DNA from 3 places in the Propionispora hippei DSM 15287 genome. Region 2 is predicted to be linked to each of the others. Evidence: predicted binding sites of a transcription regulator. Region 2 holds the regulator's gene; each other region holds the start of a gene.
The links. The regulator HrcA, encoded in region 2, represses chaperone genes, less so after heat shock. The targets are predictions, from matches to a motif close to TGTTAGCACTCNNNNNNNNNGAGTGCTAACA.
Positions count from the first base shown of each region.

Region 1: groES (co-chaperone GroES) is a predicted target of HrcA. The motif match lies at 5,575-5,605, and genes of this name have one in related genera.
Region 3: htpG (molecular chaperone HtpG) is a predicted target of HrcA. The motif match lies at 6,200-6,230, and genes of this name have one in related genera.

Region 1 covers NZ_FQZD01000005.1:231,500-239,579, reverse strand. The annotation lists gene mqnE (aminofutalosine synthase MqnE) at 1-930, opposite strand, end outside; gene pdaB (polysaccharide deacetylase family sporulation protein PdaB) at 1,099-1,839, opposite strand; gene F3H20_RS03050 (hypothetical protein) at 2,019-2,501, shown strand; gene F3H20_RS03045 (cupin domain-containing protein) at 2,808-3,257, opposite strand; gene groL (chaperonin GroEL) at 3,574-5,217, opposite strand; gene groES (co-chaperone GroES) at 5,247-5,531, opposite strand; gene F3H20_RS03030 (ANTAR domain-containing response regulator) at 6,068-6,649, opposite strand; gene F3H20_RS03025 (sensor histidine kinase) at 6,654-8,078, opposite strand.
Region 2 covers NZ_FQZD01000004.1:190,513-198,592, reverse strand. The annotation lists gene dnaK (molecular chaperone DnaK) at 1-378, opposite strand, end outside; gene grpE (nucleotide exchange factor GrpE) at 413-991, opposite strand; gene F3H20_RS01010 (TCP-1/cpn60 chaperonin family protein) at 1,025-2,593, opposite strand; gene hrcA (heat-inducible transcriptional repressor HrcA) at 2,666-3,694, opposite strand; gene hemW (radical SAM family heme chaperone HemW) at 3,951-5,105, opposite strand; gene lepA (translation elongation factor 4) at 5,111-6,907, opposite strand; gene F3H20_RS00990 (hypothetical protein) at 6,976-7,419, opposite strand; gene spoIIP (stage II sporulation protein P) at 7,447-8,080, opposite strand, start outside.
Region 3 covers NZ_FQZD01000011.1:103,638-111,717, forward strand. The annotation lists gene F3H20_RS08105 (HAD family hydrolase) at 1-481, shown strand, start outside; gene nrdD (anaerobic ribonucleoside-triphosphate reductase) at 720-1,019, shown strand; gene F3H20_RS19880 (hypothetical protein) at 1,043-1,216, shown strand; cyclic di-GMP riboswitch class I at 1,343-1,429, shown strand; gene F3H20_RS08115 (bifunctional diguanylate cyclase/phosphodiesterase) at 1,535-3,763, shown strand; gene F3H20_RS08120 (hypothetical protein) at 3,838-4,098, shown strand; gene htpG (molecular chaperone HtpG) at 4,213-6,165, opposite strand; gene F3H20_RS08130 (PTS sugar transporter subunit IIA) at 6,756-7,238, shown strand; gene F3H20_RS08135 (PRD domain-containing protein) at 7,451-8,080, shown strand, end outside.

The DNA.
Region 1 (8,080 bases), on a different contig from region 2:
ATCAACACCAAAATGCAGTGCCAGTTGAGCAACCGGCAGGCTGAGCATCATCCAAAACGCTTTGATGTGGTCAAAATTATCCAATACCAATCTAGCCATAGCAATCAGTTTTAAATCTTCCCAGCAGCTCGCTCTTCTTGCCTTGCTGCTCAGCCCTGTATTCTCAGGGTGAAAAGGAAAAGCAACAAAGGCCTGAAACCCGCCGGTCTCATCCTGTATATCACGCAGTGTCAGCAAATGCCTGATTCTTTGCTCCGCGGTTTCAATATGGCCGTATAACATCGTGGCATTGGTCGGGATATTCTGACGGTGAGCTTCCTTAATAACGTCAATCCATTGTTGCGTAGTTGCTTTAGCGGGGCAAATAACCTGTCGCACGGCGTCATCCAAAATTTCCGCTCCGCCGCCAGGCAGCGAATCCAGACCGGCTGCTTTTAACTGGGCAAGCACAGCCTTCACCGGTAAACCGCTAATTTTGCTAAAATGAACAATTTCCACCGGAGTAAACGCTTTCAGATGAATATGCGGCAAGGTCCGTTTGACTGCGGCAATCACATCTAGATAATAGCTAAACGGAGTTGCCGGATGCAGTGCGCTTACCATGTGCACCTCGGTCAGATCAGGATTTTCCCGTCCGGCGGTTTCCACCAGCCGCACCACCTCGGAAATATCCATCAGATAGGCATCGGCACTATTCTCCAGACGGGCAAATGCGCACAACGGACATTGCGATACACAAATATTAGTCAGATTTACATGCCTGTTTACATTAAAAAACACTTGGCGGCCTGATCTGGTGTGCTTCACCGACCGGGCCAAATTAGCCAAATGCAGTAGATCTCCTTGCTGGTATAAAGCCATCGCTTCATCAAAATCCAGCCGCTTGCCGGAGATGATGTTAGCCGAAGCCGTTGTTAGCAGCGAGTTCATATGAGTTGCACCTTCATTTCGTGTTCCCTTGTAATTTTGAGCAGTACTTCTTCAAATTATGTAACTCTTTTACTTTCGCCGGAAACAGCTCATTTCCTTCTAGGACATAAAAATTGCACAGGCTTCCATGCAAAACGGGCAGTTTTCACTGCCCGACCATAGCTTTCATCAATGCTTCAAAATTCCCTGCCCGGCATAGTTTTGCAGTAAATCACCGACCGTCACAAAGGTGTAGCCTTCCGCCTTGATCTTTTCCAGCAAAATAGGCAAAGCCTCCGCCGTTTGCACCGGTGTATCGGAAGCATGCATCAGAATGATAGCGCCCGGTTTAAGCCGTTTCATGACCCGTTCCACAATAACATCTCTTCCCGGATTTTTCCAGTCCAGCGAATCGACATTCCAGATAATCGTTTTATAGCCCAGTTCATCGGTAGTCTTCAAGGAACTTTGGGAATAGTGCCCGTTCGGCGGACGCAACAGTACCGGTTCCACACCGGTAACTTCCTTGATCTGGGCATGCGCTTTTTGAATATCCTCACGTACCCAGTCAGCACTCCTGTCGCCATAATTTTCATGCCGGTAGCCGTGACTGCCTACCTCATGGCCGTCTGCAACGATGCGCTTTGCAACGTCCGGATATTTTGTCGCCCAGGGTCCCATAATGAAGAAAGTCGCCTTTACATTATATTGTTTCAGTGTATCCAGAATCGACGGAGTAAATTTATTGCCCCAGGAATGATCAAAGGTTAGCGCCACAACCTTTTGATCCGTCCTGGTCCCGGCAATGGCAATCGGACCGGTATGAATCAGATCGGCAACCTGAATATATACCGTACTAATCGCCAGCAAGCCGACTACGCTGTAAAATAAATGCCGGAATGTTTTAAACCGCCGCAAATCAAAAATCATCTTTTCGCCCCCTTATCCGCAAGAACCTCGCCCAATACTACTTATGCAGCAAAGCTCTCCAATATGCCCGACGGAGCAAAAAGATCGATTCATATCGCCGCTCCTTTCCATACCTGCATAAAACTCTCCCCCCTAAGGCACCATACTATAAAATACTGACAAGAAGGGAACAAACCACGATGGAGCTTGTAACACTTTTGTTTTACCCAGTATATTTGCTTGTGACTTTTTCCTTCACTTTGATTTTTATTCCGAAAAAAGATTATAAAGAATATTTTATTTACGGTTTTCTATTAGGAGCGTTTGGCGATGTTCTTATTGTTAGTCTGTTTCAGAACGTTCTTCATATTATGTGGTTTAAGAATATGGGACTGTTTGCTGCTTGGGGCCAGAATTTTCTTTCTCCGGCAAGCTGGCTTACAACTGTCATGTTATTTCTTTACTTTTTCCCCAAAAAGAAACTTTTCCGTTACCCCTATATTTTCACTTTTTCCTGCGCCAGCGTTGGTTATGGACTTTTGGTAAGGAATGCAAACTTATTTGATTTCCGATCTTGGCTTTACCCCTATGTTTCGCTTTTTGTGTTTTTCCTTTGGTGGTCTTGTATCACCTGGATTTTCTTAAAAACAAGCTCTTTTTTCAATAGCGAAAGAAAAGTGTAAGGCATCTGTAGACATATAAAAGAGCCTCACAAAAGTTTTTCACTTTGTGAGGCTCTAAAAATAAGGATCAATCCGGCCATAAATAATAATATATTTCAATAATAGCGCGAGTCATAGCACCTAAAGGCAAAATTAATTCTCTTCCTGCTCTGTCTACTGTTCGCATTTTACACTCATCACCAAGGGCGGAAAGTAAATTAATTGCAGTATAAAACTTAATTCTCACAATAATATCGTGTAATGATCGTATTTGTAAAAAATTCGCAATAAATGTAAATTTTGACCGGACTATCTGCAGGCTGTTTCTTAATAGCCATGTTCGTCTGCCTCGGCATCAGCCTTTGTAACATGCACGGTTCCTTGGGGATGTTGAGGTGGCGCATAAATTGAATACAGTTTTAAGGAACCTTCTCCCTTATTAATTAAGTTATGCCACGTCCCTGCCGGAATAATAAATGCATATCCAGCACCGATATTCCTCTGGAAGCACAAATCATTTTTGTGGATGCCCATTTTTACAAGACCTAACCCCTTTTCAATACGAATGAACTGGTCAAGATGCTGATGAATCTCCAGTCCGATCTCACCGCCAGCAGGGATACACATTAGAGTTAACTGCATAAAATCGCCCGTCCATATCGTGGTGCGAAATGTCTTATTTTGTTTTGTCGCCTGTTCTATATTTACAATAAAAGGTTTCGGGCCATAATCAATTATATTTGGCGCTTTATTCCAGCGATATCTGGGATAATTCATATTGTCCCTCCTTTTCGGTCCTTTGTTACCATTATATGAAGCTACACGAAATTAGTGTATATGCACTATGTCTTCTTATTATCATATGACCCCAGCTCTATTAACCGTAAGCTTAAGAAAAAACAGAACGTGAAATGTTGCGACTATTAGGACAACCATTTACATGCCACCAAGACAATGAAAAAGAGGTCGCCCACAAGTTTTGTCAACTTATGGACAACCTCTAATATTTTTTACAAATCTCGTTAACAAATCGTTAACATTGGAGTTATGGGAGCAACATACCCAGCTTATTTACTGGTTTGTAAAGCGCACCTTACATCATGCCGCCCATACCGCCCATGCCACCCATACCGCCCATAGCAGCGGCAGCAGCAGCACCGTTATCTTTTTCCGGTTTGTCAGCAACCAGGGTTTCCGTAGTCAACACCATAGCAGCAATGCTGGCTGCGTTTTGCAACGCGGAACGGGTAACTTTGGCCGGGTCAACGATACCGGACTTAATCATGTCAACATATTCCTCAGTCAACGCATTGAAGCCAATTCCTTTGCCGGATTTTTTCACGCCTTCCACAACAACCGAGCCTTCCAAGCCGGCGTTGTTAGCAATCTGACGGACAGGTTCTTCAATGGCGCGTTTCACCAGTTCCATACCGGTCTTTTCGTCACCGATGAGGGTCAGGGAATCCAGTACAGTCTGAATATCAATGAATGTAGTACCGCCGCCTGCGACAATACCTTCTTCAACAGCGGCACGAGTAGCATTCAATGCATCTTCAATGCGCAGTTTCTTTTCTTTCAATTCTACTTCGGTAGCAGCACCTACTTGGATAACCGCCACACCGCCAGCCAATTTAGCCAGACGTTCCTGCAGTTTTTCTTTATCAAAGTCGGAAGTGGTTTCTTCGATTTGTGCTTTAATTTGATTTACACGGGCTTTGATCTCGTCGGAGGAACCGGAACCGTTAACTACAGTGGTTTCTTCTTTAGAGATGCGAACCTGACGGGCCCGGCCGAGGTCGGTGATTTCCACGCTGTCCAGCTTACGGCCTAGCTCTTCGGTAATAACGCTGCCACCGGTCAGGATAGCAATGTCTTCCAGCATGGCCTTGCGGCGATCGCCAAAACCGGGAGCTTTAACAGCCACGGCTTTAAAGGTGCCACGAAGTTTATTTACTACCAACGTAGCCAGTGCTTCGCCTTCAATGTCTTCGGCAATAATGAGCAACTCGCGGCCCTGTTGAACCACTTTTTCCAGTACAGGCAGTAAATCAGCAATAGCGGTAATCTTACGGTCGGTGATTAAAATGTAAGGATCATTCAGCACAGCTTCCATTTTATCGGCATCGGTGATCATGTAAGGAGAGATATAGCCGCGGTCAAACTGCATACCTTCTACTACTTCCAGATCAGTGCCCATAGTCTTGGACTCTTCTACCGTAATAACACCGTCTTTACCTACTTTTTCCATCGCTTCGGCGATCAGCGTACCGATCTCTTCATCGGCGGCGGAAATCGAAGCAACCTGAGCAATGGCGTCTTTCGTTTCTACCTTTACGGCGTTCTTTTTAATTTCAGCTACCAAAGCTTCTACTGCTTTTTGGATGCCTTTTTTCAGGATCATCGGATTAGCGCCAGCCGCTACATTGCGCATACCTTCACGAATCATAGCCTGAGCCAGCAAAGTAGCGGTTGTGGTTCCGTCACCGGCTACATCGTTAGTTTTTGTGGCAACTTCTTTAACAAGCTGAGCACCCATATTTTCAAACGGATCTTCCAGTTCAATATCACGGGCAATAGTTACACCATCATTGGTAATGGTCGGTGCACCAAATTTTTTATCAAGAACAACGTTACGGCCTTTCGGTCCTAAAGTTACTTTTACAGCATTAGCAAGCGCATTTACCCCTCTTTCGAGTGCGCGGCGTGCTTCTTCGTCAAATATAATTTGCTTTGCCATTATGTATTACCTCCCATAATTGATTTTTATTATTCTACAACAGCAAGAATATCTCTTTCACTGAGGATGAGATAGTCCTGTCCATCAAATTTGACCTCTGTTCCGCCGTATTTAGCAAAAATGACTCTGTCGCCTTCTTTCACATCAAGCGCAACCCGTTGGCCGTTATCCAATACCTTGCCGGTGCCAACAGCAATCACTTTACCTTCCTGCGGTTTTTCTTTAGCAGTGTCCGGCAATACAATACCGCTTTTTGTCTTTTCTTCTTTTTCCACAACTTTAACAATTACTCTGTCGCCTAATGGCTTAATCATGAAAATGACCTCCCTTTATCGTGTTTGTCATTTATAATTTTTTTGTTAGCACTCACTAAGGTTGAGTGCTAATTCCATAAATTATAATATATAATTTGCACAAAAAAATCAAGAGCTTTCTGGGGGAAAATCCACTTTTTTTATAACTTGAGCATAATTTTCCTATTCTAGCACCTTGTCAGCCTTAAAACACCAGGAGAATGATAAAGCTATTTGCACAGCCCCCCAAGACGGGCAAGCGGGACATGCCGGCAGCAGGCTGACTGACGAGAAGGAAAAAGGCTGGAAATTCACTCCCCCTTAGAGTATAATTCGCCGGGCGTAAAAATCATTCGGCATCAATCATTCCATTAGTTTGATTACATGCCCTAGTATGACCCCGTCTGGAAAATTTATTCATTTATTCAAATTGCAAAAGAAACTCTCAGAGATCCTAACCGGACTTCCCTGAGAGTTACACACTCGCCGCTAAACAGGCAGGCAATGCTCGCAAGGCGGCCTATGAGATAAAACCCAGCAGCAGCCTGCCGGGTTTACTATCTTTTTTTTGTGACGGACTCTACAATCGCCTCAGCCACTTCCCTTATAGATTTCCGTTTACTCATACTATACTGCTGAATACGGCGGTATGCTTCACTTTCATTCAAATTATAGGCATCCATCAAAATACCCTTAGCCCGGTCTAAAATTTTACGGGTCTCCAAAGAGTTTTTAACGCCTTCCAGTTCCTGCTCCAGTTCGGTAATTTCCTGGAACCTTGAGAGGGCAATTTCCATTGCAGGAAACAAATTCACCTCTTTGACCGGCTTGACCAGATAGGCTAACACACCTGAATCTTTTGCCCTTTCCACTATTTCTTTTTGACTAAATGCAGTAAGCAGCAAAACCGGTGAAAGTTTTTCGTTGGAAATAACTTTTGCAGCCGCAATTCCATCCATCTCCGGCATTTTTATATCCATGATCACCAGGTCGGGGCGCAGCTTTCTCACCAATTCCACCGCTTTCACCCCGTCGTTGGCTTCACCGATCACGGTATGCCCGGCTTCTTCCAGTATTTCCTTCAAGTCCATGCGGATAATCGATTCATTGTCCGCTATCACAATGCGCAAAGGTTGCATATGATTATTTCCCTCCTTCCACTTCGCGGGGTATGGTAATGCACGCATGAGTCCCATTATTGGCGTATAGCTGAAAACTGCCGCCAAGATCGTCTTCTATCAAAGTGCGCACAATCTGTAACCCCAGGCTGTTTGAATTTTGCGGGCTAAAGCCTTCAGGCAGGCCAATGCCATTATCATATATATCCACTTGATACGTTTTTTCCAACGTGGCAATATCCACACCTATCATACCCTCGCGACGGCCGATAAAACCATGTTCAATAGAATTTTGGATTAATTCGTTGATGACCAAAGCCAAACTGCTGGCTTTTTCTGAAGCCAGAATGACTGTATTCCCGTTAAAAATTGTTTGCAGGTTAAAATCCGGCTCCAGCATATTTTGAATCACCATATCCAGAATATTGCGCGCGACTTCCGCCACATCAATAAATTCGGCATCCTGTTGCGATAAAAATTCATGCACGACAGAAATACTAAGAATGCGGTTGACACTTTCCCGCAAAGCTGCTTTAACCGGTTGCGACTTGGTCCGGCGGGCTTGCAATCTAAGCAGACTGGCAATCGTTTGCAGATTGTTTTTAACCCGGTGATGGATTTCCTGAATAACAGCCGCTTTGATCAAAAGCTCTTTTTCTTTTTTCTTTATTTCCGTTACATTGGCGACAATAACAACTACCCGGGCGACCAGCCCGGCATCACTGACAATCGGAATCACCCGCTGTACCAGCGTCATTCCTCCGGCTTCCACTTCAACCTCACTGGGTTCTTTGCTGCGAATCGCCTTTTGAACCAACCGCATATCCACATGGCGATCATAGAAACGCCTTCCCACAATATGCGAGATACCTAAAACTTTAAAAATACTGGTAGCGGCCGAATTGGCAAAAATTATTTGTCCCTTCTCATCAATTACCAGGATGCCATCACTGGCTGAGAGTGGCCGAAACAGCTTGCGGTTGGACCTTTCCCGCAAAATTGTCTGCAGCATGTACGCGCTTTCCACTAAAATGCCATGGCCTTCTGCCCGCACCTCATCCGAGCTGGCCTCAAAGCTGATAACCGCAATAATATCGTCATCGTTATCAAAGATCGGGTAAGTTCGCATTTCCATCCACATGCCCAGAGCCCATTCACGCTGTCCGCAAATAGACTGGCCGGAAACAAAGGTACGGGCAACCAGCGGCTCTTCCGCAATATGTACGGTCGACCCAAGCAAGCTGGGTTTACGCTGAATAAAACTCGTATGTGGTTTGACCTGAGACAAAATAACAACAAAATTATTGTCACTCGCCTTAGCATATACGGTGACCTGCGCATGAGCCAAATCTGCCATGAGTCCCATATTGGCAGTGATATTTTCTAACAATTCAATCTGCGTTGATTGCAGTGTAGTTATTTTTCTGCATATATCTCCTACTACACTCATGG
Region 2 (8,080 bases):
CTGGCTGTCGCTAAAATAAGCTGGCACGGTAATAACAGCCTGAGTTACCGTTTCTCCTAAATATGCTTCGGCATCAGCTTTGAGCTTTTGCAGCACCATGGCCGAGATCTCCTGGGGCGTATAATCTTTATCGTCAATACGGACTTTATGGGCCGTTCCCATATGGCGTTTAATGGAACTAATCGTGCGATCAGGATTGGATACGGCCTGACGTTTTGCCAATTGGCCGACCAAACGCTCCCCGGTTTTCGAAAAGCCGACAACCGAAGGAGTAATCCGGCTGCCTTCCGCATTAGCGATAACGACCGGCTCGCCGCCTTCCATCACGGCAACCACTGAGTTTGTAGTACCAAGGTCTATTCCAATAACTTTTCCCATTGCAAATACCTCCTAAGTTTTGTATGTAAAATTTTTAATTGCTTACCACTTTTACCATGCTGGGACGAACCACTTTGCCTCGGACACTATACCCTTTTTGTAGTTCCTCGGTAATCGTCCCGTCCGGCTGCTCCGGATCTTCTACCCGCATAACTGCTTCATGCTGCTGCGGATCAAAAGGCTTGCCAACCGCCTCAATGGCGGTCAGTCCGACTTTATCCATCACACCGGCAAACTGACGATAAATCATTTGAACACCGGCTAGTACGCTTGCCGCATCCTGCGCGACAGCACTTTGCAGAGCCCGCTCGAAGTTATCGATGACCGGTAGAATCTCTACCAGTATATTCTGGGCAACAATATTGGATAATTCCTCTTTTTCCTGCCGGGTCCGGCGCTTAAAATTCTCAAAATCCGCCTGCAAACGTTTGAAACGGTCGATTTGTTCATTGACCAATTGATTCTTTTCTTCCACCAAAGCCAACAAGCGTTCTACTTCCGCTTCACTGGCTGCGCCAGTCCCGGCAGCTTCGTCACCCTCAACGGTTTCCTTTTCTTCTGCATCTAAAACCAGTTCCTGCTCGCAGCCATTGGCTTCCTTATTTTCCGACATGTATAATTTCACCTCACCTATATAGTAGCCTACTCAAAAATCGGATGGGTCCTGATCTTTAGAGGCGGCATTATCCTCTCGCTTCTTGATAATGGTATCAATCCGCAGAATAGCTATAGCCACTTCGCCGGCCGCCTTAACGGCATGAATCTTTACCGGTACGGGGTCTACGACACCTAATGACAGCATATCGGCAATCAAGCCTGTTTCACAATCAATAGCCAGGCAATCCTGGCCGGTTCCAACTTGCGCGGCTACTACTTCCTCCACCTTTTCCAGCGGATTATAGCCGGCATTCTCGACAATTTGGGCCAGTGGGTGCTTCAGGGCATTGACCACACAATCCACGCCATAAACAGCCATCCCCTTGACCCGAGTGCGCGTCTGCTCCAGGGCGCGGGCCACAGCCACTTCTATCGCGCCACCGCCGGGAACATACCCACCGGTTGTCGCTGCCTGCACACTGGAGGCCGCGTCCTTGGCAATTCGCTCCCTTTCTCCCGCAACCTCCTGGGTTGATGCGCCGACCAAAATGGTTGCCATCGGTTTCCCCTGGCCGCCAACAACGCGTAGCTGCTCCAGTTTTTCATCTTCATAGACCTTCTCGGCATATCCAATGTATTTAACAAGCTCACCCGCTTCTTTTTTCAAACCGGTCCGCTTAATCATTTTAGCTCCGGTATGATCGGCCGCCCGACGCAGTTCTTTTGCCGCAATCCGCTGCACCACCAAAACCCCTGCGTCGGTCAGTATTTCTTCAGCATCGGCGTGAACACCACGATCAACTAGAACGACATTAATATTTTGCTCGACAATTTTTAATATATTGGCACGAAATTCATTCTGCAAATCAAGGTACCGCCTGAATCCCGCCTCGGTCCCCAAAGCCTCGTCACCGATATTTTCCGGTTCAAGGGCATCATCAATAATCAGGATTCTCGCATTGTCCATGGCTTGCGGCATTTCTTTATTCATCCGTTCTTTGTCAATGACAACCCCCATAAACACTTCATTGTCGGCTCCAACCTTTGCCGTAATAATTTCCGACAGTCTAAAATGTTTATCCTGTAGCTTGGGCGAACCGATTAAACGGGCCGCCTGAACTACCAGTCGCGCAATATCCTCGTATTCGCGGCCGGCAACCATGGCAATATTATGCAAAATCGGCTGTTCCAGTTTTTCTATCGGTAAACTTCGCTGCGCCAATTGTTCAACCGCATATTGGACGCCGAATCGGATTCCCTCAATAATCCGGGCTACAGGCACACCCCGCAGGACCTGATTTACTCCTTCGGCCACCAAAGCGCCGGCAATCAGCGTAGCCGTTGTCGTTCCATCGCCCACTTCTTCCTGCTGAGCCTTGGCAATATTAATCAGCATTTTAGCCGCCGGATGATTAACATCCATTTTATCCAAAATGGTGACACCGTCATTGGTAATGATCACACCGCCTGCCCGGTCCACCAGCATGGTATCCAGCCCCTTGGGACCTATGGTTCCCTCGACAGCCGCCGTAACAGCCCGGACGGCGTTGGAGTTAGTTACCAGGGCGGTCAACCGTTCATCAACGTCTGAACCACTCCCGGCCTGCTTTACATTCATCGTTCGTCCTCCTATGTATATGGCGGAACAGCCGCCATCATACTGGTCTACGACAGACCAGTATCATACAAATTACACCTTGTATTTCTTCAATATTTCACCTAAATGGCTGTGCATAAAATCAAGAATGCTGATAATCTTTCGATATTCCATCCGTGTCGGTCCTAAGACAGCCACGGTGCCGACAATCTGACCGTCCAGGCGATAGGTGGCCTGCACAACACTGCAATCCTGCATTCCGGTATACTTATTTTCCTGACCAATAGTGATGATGACACCGTCGTCTTCTTTCTTTTGCAAGATATCGCAGAGCAAACGCTCTTCTTCCAGCATGGTCAACAGGCCTTTGATTTTGTCAAGGTTACGAAACTCCGGCTGATTCAGCATTTGCGTAGTGCCACCCAGATACACCTTTTCATTTTTCTCGGCAAACAGTGCTTGTTTGATCATAAGCAAAGCCGTATCCAAAAATTCTTCGCTCGGCAAAAGCTCCTGTTTGATTTGAGTCAGCAGTGAAGTCTGAATCCGGTCAAAAGGCAATCCTGCCAGACGACTGTTGATGCCTTCGGCAATTCTTTGCAAATCCTTTAATGAGGTTCCCGGCGGCGTATTCATAATCTTGTTTTCTACAAAGCCGGTATCGGTTACTACCACCAAAATCACGCGACGTTCGTCCAGCGGCAGAAACTGAATATATTTAAAGACATATTGCGAAAGCTGCGGCGCCAATACCATGGAAATATTTCGGGTCATCCGGGAAAGAATCTTCGCCGTTTCCTGAAATACTTCTTCAATACGCTGCACCTTGGCATGATACCAGTTATCAATCAAACTAATCTCACGTTCCGATATGGTCTGCGGTTCAATTAAACAATCTACATAAAAGCGGTATCCCTTAGCCGATGGGATTCGCCCTGCTGAGGTATGGGGCTGTTCAATGTAGCCTAATAGCTCAAGATCGGCCATTTCATTCCGGATAGTGGCCGGACTTATTCCCAAGCCATATTTGCGAGCAATTGTTCGTGAGCCAATAGGTTCAGCGGTGGAAATATAATCATCAATGATTGCCTGCAAAATTTTACGTTTACGCTCATCTAACATAACTCCACCCCCATTGTTAGCACTCAGTCTCATAGAGTGCTAATATCTATTAAAAAAATACCACTCCTTACGCCAACTGTCAAGATAGCAACTGGGGTTTGTTTGTAAATTAACGAAATGATCTTAGGTGCGTGATTTTTGCGCCAAATAAGACAACATGTTACAGGAATAGTGGCCCTTACTTCAAAACATGGTAACGAAGTACGGCACAAAAACACCGTCAGGGCGTTTCGGATAATTTACAAACAAGCCTCTACTAAGTATCCGGTAAAAAAGCGCCAAAAACCACATTTCCGTACTTCATCCCCAGTTCTGTCAGGCGTACGTTTTTTTCTGTTACCTCGAGCAGTTTCTGCCGGCGGAGCGCAGTGATAACCTTATTATATTGACTAAAGAAATCTGCCGCAAAGCAAGTATTAAACTCAGGGATATGTACGCCGTTACTGGTTCGCAGCGCTAAAAAGGTAAATTCAGCCATGGCCGTCTCTCTATCCAGTTTTTCCACAACCGCTACAGGAAATTCCTGCTTTTCTCCACCAGTACTGGAAAAGAAGTCGATATATCGCTGCAGGTCAACGGTATTCGCCAGCCTCTGACCGTCAAAAAAAGAATGGGCCGCCAGGCCTAATCCCAGATAAGGCTGGTAATGCCAGTATTTTAAATTGTGACGGCATTCCCAGCCCGCCGGGGCATAATTGGATATTTCATACCGTCTAAAGCCTCGAGCCGGTAAATAATGCACAGCCAGCTCATACATGGCCTCTTCGATCTCTTCCTCGGGCAAAGCGAGCCGCCCCTGCTCATGTAGCGAAGCAAAGGGCGTCCCCTCTTCGATTTTCAACCCATATACCGAAAGATGCCGGACGCCCATACCGATAGCACGGTCGATGCTTTCCTGTAAATCCTGCACTGTCTGTTCCGGCAAGCCGTACATCAGATCAACATTGATATTGTCAAATCCCGCAGCCTGTGCCAGTTCTACGGCCCGGGCTGCCTCTGCCGCCGAATGAATCCTGCCGATTTGAGGCAATAAGCGCTCCGCAAAAGTCTGTACGCCAAAACTGATCCGGTTGACACCCTGTGCCTGCAAGGTCTGCAGCTTAGCCCTGTCCACCGTCCCCGGATTGGCTTCTATCGTAATTTCCACTTCGTCGCTCAGTCGATAGTTTTCCCTTAAGCAGCTAAGAATCTGGTTTAGCAGGTCCTGCGACAACAGGGTTGGCGTGCCGCCGCCGATAAAAACGGTATCAACCACGGCATGGGAGAAAATACCGCTCCGGCCAGTGGCTTCCCGGCACAAAGCGGTAATATAAGTGGAATATAGCTGACTATCAGTGGTAAAGGACGGAAAATCACAATACAAACATTTCTGGCGGCAGAAAGGTATATGAACGTAAATGCCCAGTTTCATCGGCGCTAGTCCATCTTAAGAATTGCCATAAAGGCTTCCTGGGGAACTTCCACACTGCCTACCTGTTTCATGCGTTTTTTGCCTTCCTTTTGCTTTTCCAGCAGTTTTCGTTTACGCGAAATATCCCCGCCATAGCATTTCGCCAGCACATCTTTTCGCATGGCCCGGACGGTTTCCCGGGCAATCACTTTGTTGCCGATAGCCGCTTGAATCGGGATTTCAAACATTTGCTTCGGAATGATTTCTTTTAACTTTTCCGCCAGTTGTCTGCCGCGGTAAGCCGCCTTGTCCCGGTGCACGATGATCGACAGGGCGTCCACCGGCTCACCGTTCAACAGGATATCCAGTTTGACCAACTGGGAGGTCTGATAGCCGATCAATTCGTAATCCAGCGAAGCATAGCCTCTGGTAGAAGATTTCAAGCGGTCAAAATAATCATAAATAATTTCGCTGAGCGGCAAATGATAAGTCAGCATCACACGGGCAACGTCCAAATATTTCATATCTTTAAACTCGCCGCGTTTTTCCTGTGAAAGCTCCATGACCGCACCCACGTGATCATTGGGAACAATCACTGTTGCCTTAACATAAGGCTCGTCAATATGATCAATCTCCTGAGGGGTGGGCAAATGCGACGGATTGTCTATTTCATAAACTTCACCATCCGTTTTGGTCACTCGGAAAATAACGCTGGGTGCTGTAGTGATTAAGGTCAAATTATATTCCCGTTCCAACCGTTCCTGAATCACATCCATATGTAAGAGACCTAAGAAACCGCAACGAAAACCAAAGCCCAAGGCAATGGAGGTTTCCGGCTCAAATACCAGCGCCGCATCATTTAGCTGAAGTTTTTCCAACGCATCCCGTAAATTATCATAATCGGCACTGTCCACCGGATATAAGCCGCAATATACCATGGGTGTGATTTTCCGGTAGCCTGGCAGGGGTGACTTTACCGGACGCTCCGCCTCTGTAACCGTATCCCCGACCCGGGCATCCTTAACATTTTTAATACTGGCGGCAACAAAGCCCACCTGTCCGGGTTCCAGCACATCCACATTGGCAAGAAAGGGCCGGAAAATTCCCACTTCGGTGACTTCAAAGCTTTTGTCCGTCGCCATCATTTTGATCTTCATGCCCGGCTTAACCGTACCATCCATCACCCGGACATAGGCGATGACTCCCTTATACGGGTCAAAATGAGAGTCAAAAATAAGCGCGCTCAAAGGAGCTTCCCTATCGCCCTGCGGGGCAGGGATCTTTGCTACGATCGCCTCCAGCACTTCTTCAATGCCAATACCGGTTTTGGCACTCGCCAGTACAGCCTCCGAAGCATCCAGACCAATTACATCCTCCACTTCCTGCTTGACCCGCTCCGGTTCGGCGCTGGGCAAGTCAATCTTATTGATAACAGGAACAATTTCCAGATTGTGGTCCAAGGCCAGATAGACATTAGCCAACGTCTGAGCCTCAATCCCCTGCGCCGCGTCAATTACTAGCAACGCTCCCTCGCAGGCAGCCAGGCTGCGGGACACTTCATAAGTAAAATCGACATGCCCCGGGGTGTCGATCAAGTTGAGCATATAGGTTTCACCATTTTTGGCCTTATACGACAGCCTCACCGCCTGCGCCTTAATGGTGATGCCCCGTTCCCGTTCCAGTTCCATTTGGTCTAATACCTGGTCTTCCATTTCACGGGCAGAAAGCGCACCGGTATATTCTAAAATCCGGTCAGCCAAAGTTGACTTTCCATGATCAATATGGGCAATTATCGAGAAATTTCTAATATTAGCTGAATTCATGAAGGCGCCTCTCCTCTGATGTAAATACTTTTAAAATTATATCATCTGCCGCCTTCATACCGCAAGTGTTACCTTTGCTTCCTGATCAGTTCAAATAAGGTCTGGCTTGCCGCCTGTACATAAGCGTGCAATTGAACCTTGGTGCGCACCGCTTCCTCGCTAAACTGCCTGGACCATAAATCAAGCAGGGCAAATTCCGGTGCCGCATTGATACATAAACGGACAGGAATTCCCCATTGTCGTGTCCCGGCCGTAACAACGATTTCTGTATCGGTATTGTTGAGCATGGCCAGCGGATAATCGGATTGAACCAAATAGGAAGCGCCAAATAAATAGAAAGCGTAATAACCTGGGTCCTGCTGCCTGACATTAAAGGCCTGCACGGTTTCATGGCGCCGGGTAAGTCCATTCATCTGCAGCTCCGCCGCATTGACACCGACAACGATCAGCAGCACTAATACCAGCAAACCTCGCAAGACAACTGTTGTTTCCGCCAGACGAGTATCGTTCAAGTTATCACCTCAAGCTAATTGCTCATTTTACTGAAATTTATTTTCCGCAATAATCTCAGCCAACACATCGCCCAGCATTTCCATACTGCGTGAAGCCTCTTCCACACTATTTTCCTGACAGCCAACCTCTAATAATAAGGCGTGGGGATGGAGATGCTGATTATAGCGCCACTCTACTAACTGGATCCCCCGCGATAATCCGGGGTAATGCTGGTTCAGCTTAGCATCAATCAGTTTGGCAAAAGCGTGATTTTCCTGCCAATGGGGCTGTTCCAGACCCGGTTGCCCCTGCGCCACCAGGATCATAATCCGGGCAGCCGGCTGTCCGTTGATCATGGCTGTTGTGTATTCCCGTTTTTGCGCGTCCCGGTGTATATCAAAAATCATTTGTATGGACGGATTATCCTCCAGCATTTTTTTTGCCGTAATTTCCGAAGGTCCATAGGCTTTCATAAAACTGGGATAATCATGAACAGTAGTGCTTTGGACAGCGGCAATATTGTATTTTTCCATTTGCTTGACTAATGCCTGTCCTACCTGGATAATATCGCCGGTCTGCCCGCCCGGCTTATGGTCCACTCCCGAGGTAGGGATATAGGACTCCGCCGTGTGAGTATGGTATATACCCACTAAAGGCTTGCTTTTGTCCAGTTCTGTCTTC
Region 3 (8,080 bases), on a different contig from region 2:
TAACCGCGGCAGCAAACGGGCCCAGCTATATTTCCGGTTCAACCAGGAAAAAGAGCCGGAGTTCCGGGTGCCGCTGATTGAAATTACACGGGCAGAGGAATTGCCCGACCGGATTATAAAATTTTTTGTCTGGGATGTCGATGCAGCCTTGGCGGGGCGGATTACGACCGTTCACAATAAGCCGGGAGATTTGTATGTTGTACAATCGATGAAAGGCTCCCTGGACGTTATGGCCAGTGGTGTGTCCAAGGGAGAAGCGCTGCGGTTTTTGGCGCAGCAGGGACGGCTTCAGTTGGCACAGACCGCCGTGTTTGGTGATAACTATAATGATGTCAGTATGTTCGAACTGGCCGGACTGCCAATTGCGATGGCCAACGGGGAGTCTGCCGCCAAGCAGGCCGCTAAATTCGTTGCCCGCTCCAATGATGAGAACGGTGTGGCGCATGCTATCCGGCGCTATATTTTGGAACAGCCTGTTTGATAATGGAAATAGGATAGTATAGACGGCCGGCATTGCCGGCTGTGTTTATTTTGGTTGCTTCAACCCAGCAAGCCGGAACTTTTTTGGAATATAACCGGCATGACGGCCAAGGTAAACTGTTTTTTGCGATATATTGTAATTGACGAAAAAATAAATACTATATCTTGTGCTTTTTGCAGGATAATGACTGTTTAAGGCGAAACAGTCATTAAAAGTGATCTATTTGGAGAGGATTGTTATGCTAATCAAAAATGTAGTGGTGGAAAACCCTGAGCATCTGCCGGAAAAAGAAGTACAGGCCTATGTGTATGAGGAAATGGCTATTTGGCAAAAGACAGGCAAGACCTTGGGCCGCGTTGTTCTTTGCCTGGAAGGAAATGACGTGGTTATTCAGTCTTTTGAACAATCCCCGATTAAAAGAACGCGCCGGATTACCGGCTATCTCAGTACGGTGGATAAGTTCAATGATGCGAAACAGCGGGAATTGGCTGATCGCTTGCCTCATAATCAGGAACGGGAAGCAGTACTTTTGGTGTAGGAAAATACAAGGAGGGATAATCCATGTCTCAGTTGAAAGCCATCTGCCCCCATTGTGACAGTGAACTGGTCAAACAGGCTGTGACGGTGGACTTGGTTGTGTTTAAATGCGTACAGTGCAACCGCGAATTCGGTCCATTGCCGGCGGCCTGCACGCAGGCCGAGCTGGACCGGGTGTTGAATGAGTCCGACCGGTGAAAAAACGCCTGGCAAGGCGTTTTTTTTATGGCTGGAAACAGGCTTGCTAAAATTGGAGAATAACTAACAAAGCAGATAGTTATTGACGAGTTTGGTAAAAATATGTAATATGTTATAGGGATCTAAAAAAATATTGGGTAAACTTATCGAAAGGTAAGGACACAAAGCCATGGGTCTAAGGATGTATGCATCTATGATTGCCAGGTTGCCTGTTTTCTATCAAAACGGTTTAGTAGGCCAGGCGACCCCTGGCCTTTTATGTTTTTGTGAGGATTAGGTCGCATAATTCTGAGGTGGTGGCAATACGGAGGAGCGAAAGTGAACAAAGGCAAGCTGGTTTTTTTCTTACAACAAATGGGGCAGGCCAGAGGAAGATGGGTTTTCTTGTTTATGGCGGCTTATGTCGTTTTGTTTTTTACTTGGAGTGTTGGCTGGGCTGAAGCAGGAAGCCTGCGCCTGGCGGGTTGCGGTGCTTTGGTTTTCACCTGTGTGGCGGTTGCAAGCGGGCTTTTATTTCAAACCTATCGGAAGGTCAGGGAAGATTCCCTGTTTTGGCTGTTGTTGTTCCTGGGAATTAGCAGTTCAGCCGGTGGCATTCTTTTGGAAGGGTATTACCGGCTTGCATTACAGATTGATTTTCCCTTTTTGAGCTGGGATAATTTATTTTATGTGGCAAGTTCCTTTTTGACGTTGGCAGCTTATGTCTCTCTGCTCTGGCAGCGCCGGGGAGCCTGCTTTTGCTTTAAGGCACTGTTTGATATTACGCTGCTCCTGGTTGTTGTTTTTGCGGTAAGCTGGGACTATATCCGGATGTATTTTGTTTTTTCCAATGAACAGGCATTGACCAATATGCTTTTTCTGGCATATCCTGTTATGGATTTAGGCTTGCTGTTCGGAACAGCCAGATTTTATTTTCAGTTTAAACGGTTTAACCGACCTATGCTGCATTGTTTTTTGGGGAGTATCATTTTTTTCTTTATTGCCGATACGGCTTTTTTATACGGCTCTTTGCTGGAGGCTAATTCCGCCGGCACCTGGTATCACATGCTCTGGGGGTTGGCCAATCTGCTGATTGCCTTGGCAGCGTCATTCCGGCAGGGCGAGTATGCGATTGGACAGGAAGGCAGCTTGGAATATAACCCTGGCACCGTGTGGCTTTGCCTTTCCTATGGCGTTGTGGCCGGACTGTTCCTGCTGCTGCTGGTAAAGCTGGAGGAGCTTGTCAGCGTGGCTGTCGGGTTGTTCATTTGCCTGTTGCTGATCAGTGTCCGTCAGGTGTTTTCCTTTTTGGAAAATAAGCGGCTGCTTCAGTCCTTGCAGCAGAAGAACGCCGAATTGTTGACTATGGCATATACCGATCATCTGACCGCCATGCCTAACCGGTTCCGGTTTCTGGAAGATATTAAGGTAAAGCAGAAACCTTGTGTGGCGATTATCAATATTGAAAATTTCCGGGCCATTAATGAATTTTACGGCTGCCAGGCAGGCGATAAGGTATTGCGCGATGTAGCGTCCTGCATCCTGCAGGAAGCGGGCCGCTGCAGTTATGAGGTATACCGGCTGTCGGGTGATGAGTATGCCCTGTTGGCTGACGGCGTGGAGCCAAACCTGTTTAAAAGAAATATCCTGGACATGTATGACTGTATTGAACAAACCAAATTTTCAATCCATGGACAACTGCATCCTGTTTTTGTCAGCATTGGCCTGTCCTTCACTGCCGAAAGTCCGCTGGAAAAGGCGCAAATGGCCCTTCGCTATGCCCGCCAGCGTCACCTTAAGGTCCAGGTATATGGTGACGACCTGCCGGTAAAAGACAGTTATCACCATAATTTATACTGGGTGCAAGAGGTGCAGGAAGCCATTGAAGAGGACCGCATTTTGCTCTATTATCAGCCGATTCTGGAGCTTTGCACCGGCCGGGTTACCAAGTATGAGGCCTTAGTGCGCATGCTGTCCCGGCAGGGCGAGATTATTTCACCCGGCTGTTTTCTGCCGGTGATTAAAAAAACTAAAATATATCCCCGGCTAACGGAGGTTATTTTGGAAAAATGTTTTGCCTATTTTCAGGATAAGGACGTTGAGTTTTCGATTAATTTGAGCGCAGCCGATATCGCGGACAGCAAGGTAACGCAACGGATACTTCGGTTATTGGCCGGTTCAGGACTGGCCGGCCGGGTCACTTTCGAATTTGTCGAATCGGAGGAATTTGAAAACCCCGAAGAACTGCTGCGGTTTATCACTGAAGTAAAGCGATATCACGCTAAGATTGCCATCGATGATTTTGGCAGCGGCTATTCCAATTTTGCTCATATTTTTACGATGGGCGCCGATTATATCAAGGTTGACGGTTCACTGGTAAAGGAAATTGCGGATAATCCGTCGGTGCTGGCCGTGGTGGAAAGCATTGTTTATCTTGCCCGCAAACTGAACATCAAAGTCATTGCGGAATTTGTCTGCTGCGAAACCATCTACCATACGGTGAAAGATATGGGACTGGATGAAGTACAGGGTTATTTTATCGGTGAACCGAAACCGCATTTACTGTAATATAGAGGAGCAAGCCCTCAACGTAGCGAAACATACCGGATATGAGGATAAAAAAAGCTGCGGGAGTTTATAGTATGCGGGAAACGGTAAAGAAATTATTGATTACCACAGAGTTGCCTTTTGATCAATTGGAGATACTTATGCGCATCCACCTTGCCAACCGGGCAAGCTTTTCTATTACTTGGGTAAAGCGGGTTCAGGCAACTAATTTCAGCTATTACTGCTATGTGGTGGTGGAAGACGCCCGACGGGAAGATGATATTTGTGCGGCCTTGGAACTTGTTTGTGTGGAAGTGTTGCGGGCAACGAAATGTGTCTGGCAGCCTATCACCTAAAAACATCCGTTTGAAGCTGAGAAGACGGCATGGCTCCAATGTACCTGTGCGAACGTTAATGCTATAAAGCAAAAAACTCCCTGTCACAGGGAGTTTTTTGCTTTATAGGGCTGATTATTTTTCACTATAAGCCATTAATTTGGCCACTTTATTGGCAAACCCGATGGGGTCGTCCGGCAGGATTCCTTCGATGAGCAGCGCCTGGGTATAGAGCAGGTCGCAGTAGTCGGTGAAGGCTTCGGCTGAGGGATCGGCATCATATACTTTTTTCAAAGCGGCAAATACTTCGTGATGGGGGTTCAACTCCAGAATCCGGCTGGCCTTGAAAGGGGCCTTGTTCATTTCGGCCAAAATTTGTTCCATCGACAGGCTGATGCCGTTATTGTCACTGACCAGGCAAACGGCGCTTGATTTTAGACGGCTGCTGATCTTGACATCGGTAATTTTTCCGGACAGTTTTTCTTTAACCGCCTGCAGCAGCGGCTCATGTTCTTTGGAAAGGCTTTCCGCATCCTGCTTGGCTTCCGGTGATTCTAAATCATCCAGTTGCAGGTCGCCGCGGCTGATTGACTGGAATTTTTTCTCCTTAAATTCCTGCAGGGCGTCAATGGTGAATTCATCAACCCGGTCGAACAGGAAGAGCACTTCGACGCCTTTTTCCTTCAGCAATTCCATTTGCGGCAGCCGTTCTACCGAGGAGCGGTCTTTGCCGGTGGCATAGTAGATGACCTTCTGTTTTTCCGGCATCCGTCCCACATACTCGTCAAGCGAGGTGAGCCCGTCGGTGGAATGGGATGAAGGGAAGAGCAAGAGGCCTTTTAGCTTATCCCGGCTTTGATAGTCGGAATAGACGCCGATTTTCAAGGCCTGGCCAAATTCTTTCCAGAAAGACTCGTACTTGGGGCGATCCTTGGACAGCAGATTCTCCAGTGTTTTCAGTACGCTTTTTTCCAGGTTCTTGCCGATCAGTTTTAGTTGTTTGCTATGCTGCAGCAATTCCCGTGAAATATTGAGTGAGAAATCGGGCGAATCGACCAGGCCGCGGACAAAACGCAGGTAGTCCGGCAGCAGGTCCTGGCACTTTTCCATAATGAAAATATGCTTGGAATACAGCCGGATACCGCTGGTGGCATCCCGGTCATAGAGATCGAAGGGGGCCCGGGCCGGCAGGTAGAGCAGACTGGTATATTCCACCGTGCCTTCCGCTTTGGAATGAATGATTTCCAGCGGGTTTTCCCAGTCATGGAACATATCCTTATAGAAGGAGTCGTATTCTTCCCGGGTGATTTCGTTTTTATTTTTGGCCCAGAGCGGTGTCATCGAGTTTAAGATGCGGACTTCCACCGTCTGTATGGGATCGGAACCTTCGATGGGTTTGCCGTCGGCATCCTTTGGCTGTTCCTCTTTGGTAAAGTTCATTTTGATCGGATAACGGATATAGTCGGAGTATTTTTTGACCAGCGATTGCAGGGTGTATGTATGCAAGAAGTTTTCTTCGCCGGTACGGAATTCTTCCTTTAAGGTGAGAATAATAGTGGTGCCCCGTTGTTCTTTATCGCATTCTTCAATGGTATAAGTGCCGTCACCGGTGGATTCCCAGCGGATTCCCCTGGCCTCTCCGGGAGCGCGGGTTAAGAGGGTTACTTTTTCCGCGACCATAAAGGCGGAATAAAAACCAACGCCGAACTGGCCGATCAGTTCCTGATCGGGTGACGTTTCTTTTTCTTTGAGCTTGGCAAGAAAGGCTTTCGTGCCGGACTTGGCAATAGTGCCGATATTTTCAACGACTTCTTCATAGGTCATTCCCATGCCGTTATCGGAGATTGTCAGGGTGTGAGTGGTTTCATCAGGCACTAAGAAAATTTCAAAGTCCGAATTGCCTTCCAGCAATGCCGAATTGGTCAAAGACTCAAAGCGTACTTTGTCGATCGCGTCCGATGCGTTGGAAATGAGTTCGCGCAAGAAAATTTCCCGGTTGGTGTAAATAGAGTGAACCATTAAATCCAACAGTTGCTTGGTTTCGGCTTGAAACTCCCGCGTTTGTTTAGGTTTTGTTTCTTGGGTCATGATGCGAGTCTCCTTTTCGTCAGTCTTAACATGCTGTTAGCACTCAATCTGCTTGAGTGCTAACTTTGTTTATATCATAACCGGATTGCCGATGTAAATCAATTGTTTTTACGGGGTTTTTTACTTTTTTATGGGAATTTTATTGCCTGGTAATTAAAATAGCTGCTTAAATTGTGCTGTTGCTGGTTTTTTTGATACTTTGCGTTACTTAAAGCGAAGATACGCCAATGAGAATTTTATTGCCTTCAAGGAGTGCGGAAAAAAGCGCAAGCGTAGCCAGGGATTTGGTGACGGACTAACGCCAGTCAGGAATATAAGACCGGAAGCGGATAAGCGGGAGAAGGATATTTTTCTTTAGTATTGACAGTAGTAAAAATTACTTGTATATTATGGATATAAAAGTCAATATTGAGGATTGTGACTGGTTAAGCAGGCAAGACCTAGACTGGATGGATACACCAAGGTGTATTTATCTTGCTAGGTCTTTTATTTTTATCCTTTGCCTGTCGGCGGATACGCCATAGGCTGATGCGGAAATTTCGCAGTCACTAGTTATTTGATTTATAGTATACTGTAAGGAGGAATACGTCGTGTTCAAGGGCTTGTTTAAGAAGGCGCCGGTAGTGGTAAGACTGACCGCTCCGGTTAGCGGGGCTATTGTACCGCTTGGTCAACTACCCGATCCGGCTTTTCAGTTTCTGGGGAAAGGGGTGGCTATTCAACCGACGGAAGGCAGGATTACAGCGCCGGCCGCTGGTACTATATCAGCCATATTTCCTACAAAACATGCCGTCGGGTTAACTACGCCGGAAGGACTGGACATATTAATTCATATCGGTATCAACACGGTGGAACTGAACGGCGAAGGGTTTACCTGCCTGGTCCAGGCGGGGGACCGGGTGTCGGTCGGTCAGGTGTTGGTCGAATTCTCGCTTGAGTTGGTGCAGGACAGGGCCACCAGTGCCGTCACCCCGGTTATCATAACCAATCCGGAGCTGTGCAAGGCATTGACACTGTGTACGGAACCGGAAGCAAAAAGCGGCAGTACAGTGCTGCTGGAAGCGGAAATTTGACTTAGGGTTTGTTGGCAAAAATACTCGATACGCCCCTGACGGTGCTTAGGGTGCCATACTTCGTTACCATGTTTTAACATAAGGGCCGCTATTCCTGCAGCATGGTGCCTTGTTTGGCGCAAAAATCACTCGCGCCATGGGTCATTCCGTTTTTTTACAAACGTGCCCTGCGGCACCGGCACGTTAAAATCGTCTGGAGAGGCAGAAGGCAGATGAGAATTAAGAAAGTATTAAATAATAATACCTTAATTATAGACGATGACGGCGTGGAGAAAGTAGTCATGGGACTGGGAATCGGATTTCAGAAGAAAGCCAATGACCTGGTTGATCGCAGTAAAATAGAAAAAATATTTACCATGACGAACAATCAGGAGTATAAAAAATTCAAGGAAATATTGGAGACGCTGCCGGCAGAACATATTCATCTGGCGGAACAAATCATTAGTCACGCAGAGCAAACACTGCACACAGAATTAAATGAGCACATTCATGTGGCACTGACTGATCATATCTCCTTTGCTATTGAGCGAATTACGGCGGGCATGAGTATACACAACGAACTGCTGGAGCAGATCAAGGCTGTGTATCCGGAAGAATATGCCATCGGTACCTGGGCACAGCGGTTAATCAGTCAAACCATGCAACTGACCATTCCAGAGGACGAAGCCGGATTTATTGCGCTTCATGTCAGGACAGCCCGTATGGGTTGTGACGAGTTGACCGTGCCTGTCGATGTGTCTTATGCCATCCGGGATATGGTGGATATCATTGTCAGCGACTTTGATCTTACGCTGGCGGAAGAAAGTCTCCCTTATCAGCGGCTGGTCACTCATTTGCGTTTT